2 regions of the Bradyrhizobium sp. WSM1253 genome follow, and region 1 is predicted to be linked to the other one. Evidence: predicted binding sites of a transcription regulator. Region 1 holds the regulator's gene; the other holds the start of a gene.
The links. The regulator HrcA, encoded in region 1, represses chaperone genes, less so after heat shock. The targets are predictions, from matches to a motif close to GTTAGCACTCNCNNNNNGNGAGTGCTAAC.
Positions count from the first base shown of each region.

Region 2: a site for HrcA is predicted at 1,444-1,472, ahead of groES (co-chaperone GroES). Genes of this name have one in related genera too.

Region 1 covers NZ_JH600073.1:4,666,920-4,670,738, forward strand. The annotation lists gene rdgB (RdgB/HAM1 family non-canonical purine NTP pyrophosphatase) at 1-83, opposite strand, end outside; gene rph (ribonuclease PH) at 95-808, opposite strand; gene hrcA (heat-inducible transcriptional repressor HrcA) at 990-2,078, shown strand; gene grpE (nucleotide exchange factor GrpE) at 2,175-2,789, shown strand; gene pncA (bifunctional nicotinamidase/pyrazinamidase) at 2,932-3,654, opposite strand.
Region 2 covers NZ_JH600072.1:150,707-154,525, forward strand. The annotation lists gene BRA1253DRAFT_RS40365 (MHYT domain-containing protein) at 1-342, shown strand, start outside; gene BRA1253DRAFT_RS00685 (hypothetical protein) at 449-742, shown strand; gene groES (co-chaperone GroES) at 1,512-1,826, shown strand; gene groL (chaperonin GroEL) at 1,898-3,547, shown strand; gene BRA1253DRAFT_RS00700 (hypothetical protein) at 3,704-3,819, opposite strand, start outside.

The sequences.
Region 1 (3,819 bases):
GGCGCAAGCAGCTCCTTCATCTCGGCGAGCTTGCCGGGATTATGGGTCGCGATGACCAGCTTTCCGGTGATTCGGCGATGCATCGGCCTATTGACTACGCTACCGCCAGTTTCTGCAAGTCCACGAGACGCGCGACGCCCTTGCGCGCAAGCGCCATCAACGCCAGGAACTCGGCTTCCGTGAACGGCTCGCGTTCCGCGGTGCCCTGGACTTCGATGATGCGGCCATCGCCCGTCATGACGAAATTGGCGTCGGTATCGGCTTCGGAGTCCTCGGCATAGTCGAGGTCGAGCACGGGCGTGCCCTTGTAGATGCCGCAGGAGATCGCGGCGACGTTGTCGCGCAACACATTGGCCTTGACCATGTTGCGCGCCTTCATCCAGCTGACGCAATCGGCGAGCGCGACCCAGGCACCGGTGATCGAGGCCGTGCGGGTGCCGCCGTCGGCCTGGAGGACGTCGCAATCGACCGTGATCTGGCGCTCACCGAGTGCTTCGAGATTGATGATGGTGCGAAGCGAGCGGCCGATCAGGCGCTGAATTTCGACGGTGCGGCCGCTCTGCTTTCCAGCGGAGGCCTCGCGGCGGGTGCGTTCCGAGGTCGCGCGCGGCAGCATGCCGTATTCGGCGGTGACCCAGCCGCGGCCCTGGCCCTTGAGCCATGGCGGCAGGCGGTCTTCCAGCGTGGCGGTGACCAGCACATGGGTGTCGCCGAATTTCACCAGGCACGAGCCTTCCGCATATTTGACCACGCCGCGCTCCAGCGTCACGGGGCGCAATTCGTCGGGCGCACGGCGGCTTGGCCGCATGGGAAATCCTCCAAAACTCTCGGAAAAGGGCTGTTGGCGGTGCTTGTAGGTTGGGTGAGGGTGGGCGGCAAGGGGGAAGATCGAGGCCTTATTCACCCCCGATTTTCAATCCGCGAACGCCACGCTTGTCAGACGCGCCCGGGATAGACAAATTACCTGTATCTTAGAGGAGTTACGGTCTGTGGCCCATCACGATCCGATCCATCTGATCGCGCCGCGCGCGGGCCTCGCCCAGCTCAACGAGCGTTCCCGCGACATCTTTCGTCAAATCGTCGAAAGCTACCTCGCGACCGGCGAGCCGGTGGGCTCACGCAATATTTCGCGCCTGATCGCCATGCCGCTGTCGCCCGCGTCGGTCCGCAACGTCATGGCCGACCTGGAACAGCTCGGCTTGATCTACGCCCCGCACACCTCCGCCGGCCGGTTGCCGACGGAACTCGGCCTGCGGTTCTTCGTCGATGCCCTGATGCAGGTCGGCGATCTCAATGACAGCGAACGGCAGGCGATTCAGAGCCAGTTGACCTCCGTCGGCCACGCGCAATCGGTGGAGGCTGCGCTCGAAGAGGCATTGACGCGGCTCTCCGGCCTGACCCGCGCAGCCGCCGTCGTGCTGACGCCGAAATCCAATGCGCGGCTGAAACATATCGAATTCGTCCGCTTGGAACCGGAAAAGGCATTGGTGATCCTGGTCGGCGAGGACGGGCAGGTCGAAAACCGCGTGTTGACGCTGCCACCGGGGGTTCCATCCTCGGCGTTGACCGAAGCCGGGAACTTCCTCAATGCCCGTATCCGGGGCCGGACCCTGGCCGAGGCCCGGCTGGAGCTCGAAACCGCGCTCGGAGAGGCGCGCACCGAGCTCGATCAGCTGACGCACAAGGTGATCTCGGCCGGCATCGCCAGCTGGTCCGGCGGCGAGAACGAGGACCGCCAGCTCATCGTCCGCGGCCACGCCAATCTGCTCGAGGATTTGCATGCGCTGGAGGATCTCGAGCGCGTTCGCCTGCTGTTCGACGATCTCGAGACCAAGCGCGGCGTGATCGACCTGCTCGGCCGGGCCGAGACTGCGGAAGGCGTGCGGATCTTCATCGGCAGTGAGAACAAGCTGTTCTCGCTGTCGGGCTCGTCCACCATCATCTCGCCCTATCGGGACGCTGCCGGCCATATCGTCGGCGTTTTGGGCGTAATCGGGCCGACGCGGCTGAATTATGCCCGTGTGATCCCGACCGTGGACTATGCTGCCCGCATCGTCAGCCGGCTCCTGGGGGGCTGACCGGCGTCTCTCCCGATCACGGGCGCTTGATTTTCGGCGCCCGAAGCACGATATGCGGGCCAGAAACCCCCTGAGACGAATGCGAAAAGAGAGCCGATGACCGATCGAGACCGGCAACCCGAAGACACGAGTGCTGCGGCCGGCGAGCCCGTGGTGTCAAAACCCTACATCATGCCCGACGATCCCGAGCCCGGCTCGGTCGAGCTCCTGCAGAAGGAAGTCGCCGAGGCGCGCGACCGCATGCTGCGGACGCTGGCCGAGATGGAGAATCTGCGCAAGCGCACCGCCAAGGAGGTCGCTGACTCCAAGCTCTACGGCGTCACGGGCTTTGCCCGCGACGTGCTCGACATCGCCGACAACCTCCAGCGCGCGCTCGATGCCGTTCCGGCCGAAGCCCGTGCGGCGGCCGATGCAGGCCTCGCCTCGCTGATCGAGGGCGTCGAACTGACCGAGCGCTCGCTACTGAGCGCGCTGGAAAAACACGGCGTGAAGAAGTTCGATCCCTTGGGCCAGAAGTTCGACCCGAACTTCCAGCAGGCGATGTTCGAGGTGCCCGATGCGTCGGTACCCGCGGGCACCGTCGTGCAGGTCATGCAGGCCGGCTACACCATCGGCGAGCGCGTGCTGCGTCCCGCCTTGGTCGGTGTCGCCAAGGGCGGCGCCAAGGCCGCGCCCGCCAACAGCAACGAGCCGAACGGCGCTGCGAACTGATCGATCCTCATGGTGAGGAGGCGCGTCAGCGCCGTCTCGAACCATGCAGGCCGAGCTGCTGCAGCGGGGGCCTTCATCCTTCGAGACGCGCGCCAAGAAGCGCGCTCCTCAGGATGAGGGTCTGGCAGTTCGGTTGCGTCTCTTACGCGCTCGCGGCGATATCTGCGGACTGAATCCGCTTCACGCCGGCCTTGGCCATGTCGGCCCAGGCTTTTGCGAGCGAACCCTGATTGTCGATGCCGCGGCAGGCGTCTTCCACCACATAGACCTCGAAGCCCGCCTTGCGCGCGTCGAGCGCGGTCCAGGCCACGCAGAAATCCGTCGCCAGCCCCACGACGAAGACGCGCTTGATCTTTCGCGCCTTCAGATAACCGGCGAGACCCGTCGAGGTTTTGCCGTCGGCTTCGAGGAAGGCCGAATAGCTGTCGACGTCCTTGTGAAAACCCTTGCGGATGATGAGCTCGGCGTGCGGGATCGCAAGGTCTTTCGACAGCGCGGCGCCGTCGGTGCCCTGCACGCAATGGTCGGGCCACAGCACCTGCTTGCCGTAGGGAAGATCGACGGTCTCGAACGGCTTCTTGCCGGCGTGGACTGACGCAAAGGAAACATGGCCTTGCGTGTGCCAGTCCTGCGTCATCACCACGTTCGAAAACGCTTTCGAGATCTTGTTGATGACGGGCACCACCTGCTCGCCTTCCTTCACGGCAAGGCTGCCGCCGGGAAGGAAGCAATTCTGCACGTCGATCACGAGCAGCGCGGATGCATCGTCCGGCTTGATCGATGCCGCTGCCAGAATCGCGGTTGGCGCGAGCGCCACGAGCGCGCTCGTCCCGAGCGCCGCCAAGACTTGTCGCCGATCCAGCATCATTCGCCTCCCTCCAGGATGAACTCAACGGAAGGGGAGCCTAGTTCCGTTCGTATACGAACAGAAGCCCGAAAATGCAGCCGGCTTTGGTGAGTCGTTGGGCTTGAGCCGCGGGTTCGGTGCACCTCGCCCGCTTGCGGGGAGGTCGCTGCGCTCGGAGAGCGC
Region 2 (3,819 bases), on a different contig from region 1:
GGTGTCAGCGAAGGGTCGCGCGGGTTGCTGATCGGCACTGGGAAAGATGCATCGGGGGGAGTGCTCGTCACCGTGCAGGATTCTGGCCCGGGACTGAAACCGGAGAGTTTTGAACACCTGTTCGACTCATTCTACACCACGAAGCCCGGCGGCATGGGCATGGGGCTATCGATCTGCCGTTCGATTGTCGAAGCTCACGGGGGACGCATATGGGCCACCCCAAACGCCGGACCAGGCATCACCGTGCAATTCACTTTGCCGATTCAAGCCACGGCATCCGCGACCGACGGCGTGATCTTCAATACTATTCAGAAATTCTCCCCCGCCGCCGGGAATAGATGATGAAGGTCGGGCACTCCGAGAAGTCTGGTTCTGTGCGTCGGCTCAAAGCAGTTGGACGTCGGCCGCCGCCGAGGTCTGCTTCTGGGCCCAAGACCGACGTGCATCCTTGTCGGCCTTGACCCAGTGGCAGAGGCAAAGCGGACGCGCATTTCAGGCGCAGGACGCATGGGGCACCCATGTCGCCGAGGTCGTGAATACAACCCTGATGCCCGGCACCAATTCCTGGTACATGGGCGCCAACATAGAGGGCAAGGTGCGGCGGTTCTTGCCCTACCTCGGTCCGGAGGGCGTCGGCGGATACCGCAGAAAGTGCGCGGAGGTCGCGCAGAACGGCTACGAGGGCTTCGTGTTCACAAACGCCGACCAAGGCGGGACCGTGCACACGATTGCAGCCGAATAACTTAACGAACCCTGATCGGGAGTTGCGTTCAATGTCGCGTCTCCCGGTATGGGCCGAGCGCGCTTCGACGCCGTCTTGTGCCGAGGCTGCATTTTAGATTCGCTCTACGACGTTGGCGCGAAAGCGAACGACAGCTTTGCGCCAAGCGGTCATACGACAACTGATAAGCATATACATCTTTGCTTATCACTCTATGGGCTGACTCCGGTTGTGTAATTTTCTTATCAGTGCGCCACACTGACTCCGTTTCGTATGTTTGCTTGTCAGTTGGAGATGCGGTCGAAGTCCCGAACGACGGAGTTTTAAGCAGCGACTCGCTGGAGGGAGAGAATCTGTAAAGAAACTTGCTCGACCGCTGCATCTCAGGTTCTCTCGGTAGGCGAGAGGGGATTGGGATTCCCCCGCCTGTCCGTGCACCGTCGCGGGTCTAGAATGCCGTTGGACGCGGCATCATTGTACCTGAACAGGCTAATCCAGACGCGCGCAACCCTGTATTGGATGGCAAAGCCAAGCAATAACCTGTGCGGGTGATACAGCCGGCCCGAATTTCCTCAGCGGCTTCCTCGAACCAGCCAAGATTTATTCCAGGGGCTCCTTTAGGTGGCTCTGAATGGGCCTCCGCGGACCGGTGAACGACGGATTTTCGAAATCCTTCGCGGATTTGTCTTGTATGCCGGCGAGGGCCGCTTATTTTCGGAGCGGTTAGCCCTCGCTAGCTTCGACCGCTATTTCATCCAAACTAAAAGCGACTAGAGGATAGGAGGAGAGCATGAAATTCCGTCCGCTTCACGACCGCGTCGTGGTCAAGCGCATTGACGCAGAAGAGAAGACCGCTAGCGGCATCATCATTCCCGACACGGTCAAGGAAAAACCCTCCCAGGGTGAAGTCATCGCCGTTGGCCCCGGCGGTCGTGACGAAAACGGCAAGCTGATCCCGATCGACGTTCAGGTCGGTGACCGCGTGTTGTTCGGCAAGTGGTCGGGCACTGAGGTCAAGATCGACAACGTCGATCTGCTGATCATGAAGGGGAGCGACATCATGGGCGTTCTCACCGACGTGTCTTCCAAGAAGAAGGCCGCCTAATCCATCGCTCAAGCGCCTCTCGAGCGCATCATCAAGGGTGAGATTAAGTCAAAAACTCAGGGAAACCCACTATGTCAGCCAAAGAAGTCAAATTCGGAGTAGAGGCCCGCGACCGCATGCTGCGCGGTGTCGACATCCTCCACAATGCGGTAAAAGTGACGCTCGGTCCGAAGGGCCGCAATGTCGTCCTCGACAAGTCGTTCGGCGCTCCCCGTATTACCAAGGATGGCGTCACCGTCGCCAAGGAGATCGAGCTCGAGGACAAGTTCGAGAACATGGGCGCACAGATGGTGCGCGAAGTCGCCTCCAAGTCCGCAGACGCGGCTGGCGACGGCACCACCACCGCGACCGTGCTCGCCGCTGCGATCGTCCGTGAAGGCGCGAAGTCGGTTGCCGCTGGCATGAACCCGATGGATCTCAAGCGCGGTATCGACATGGCCGTGGAAGCTGTGGTCGCCGATCTCGTCAAAAACTCCAAGAAGGTCACCTCGAACGAGGAAATCGCGCAGGTCGGCACGATTTCAGCCAATGGCGATGCGGTGATCGGCAAGTTCATCGCCGACGCCATGAAGAAGGTCGGCAACGAGGGTGTCATCACCGTTGAGGAAGCCAAGTCGCTCGAGACCGAACTCGAAGTTGTCGAGGGCATGCAGTTCGACCGTGGCTACATCTCGCCCTACTTCGTCACAAACGCCGATAAGATGCGCGTTGAAATGGATGATGCCTACGTCCTCATTAATGAGAAAAAGCTATCTCAGTTGAATGAACTACTTCCCTTGTTGGAAGCGGTGGTGCAGAGCGGCAAGCCGCTTGTGATTGTCGCCGAGGACGTCGAAGGCGAAGCGCTCGCCACCCTCGTTGTCAACCGTCTTCGCGGCGGCCTGAAGGTCGCCGCAGTCAAGGCTCCGGGCTTCGGCGATCGCCGCAAGGCGATGCTGCAGGACATCGCGATCCTGACCGGCGGCCAGGCCATCTCGGAAGACCTTGGCATCAAGCTCGAGAACGTCACACTCAACATGCTCGGCCGCGCCAAGAAGGTCATGATCGACAAGGAGAACACCACGATCGTGAGCGGCGCAGGCAAGAAGGCCGACATCGAGGCGCGCGTGTCCCAGATTAAGGCGCAGATCGAGGAAACTACCTCGGACTACGACCGTGAGAAGCTTCAGGAGCGTCTTGCCAAGCTCGCAGGCGGCGTCGCGGTGATCCGCGTCGGCGGCGCGACCGAGGTCGAGGTGAAGGAGCGCAAGGATCGCGTTGATGACGCGATGCATGCGACCCGCGCGGCGGTCGAGGAAGGGATCTTGCCAGGCGGCGGCGTTGCGCTGCTGCGTGCCTCCGAGCACCTCAAGGGCATTCGCACCAAGAACGACGACCAGAAGACCGGGGTGGAGATCGTGCGCAAGGCGTTGTCCTACCCGGCCCGCCAGATCGCAATCAACGCGGGCGAGGACGGCTCGGTCATCGTGGGCAAGATCCTCGAAAGGGATCAGTACTCGTATGGCTTCGATTCGCAGACCGGCGAATACGGCAACCTGGTCTCCAAGGGCATCATCGATCCGACTAAGGTGGTTCGAGTGGCGATCCAGAACGCGGCGTCCGTCGCAGCGCTCCTGATCACCACGGAAGCCATGGTCGCCGAGCTGCCCAAGAAGGGCGGCGCCGGTCCGGCGATGCCTCCGGGCGGCGGCATGGGTGGCATGGGGGGTATGGACTTCTAAGCCCGACATTCAGAGCTCGACAATAATAAGAAGGCTCGGCAGCGACGCCGAGCCTTTGCCGATTTCCTTGCGGTCAGACGGGGTCCAATCCTGGCACACCATTGCGCGAGCGCGTCGAAGCCCGAGCCGCCCAAGCAGCGATACTTGTCAGGCTTCTTAGCGGCCGTAGGGGAAGCAGCGGTGGCGATCGAGCGTGAGACCGAAATGCGCTCCTAGCGCAGCGATGGCCGCATCTTGCTCAGGATAAGGATCGGCATTGCATGCGGCAACGA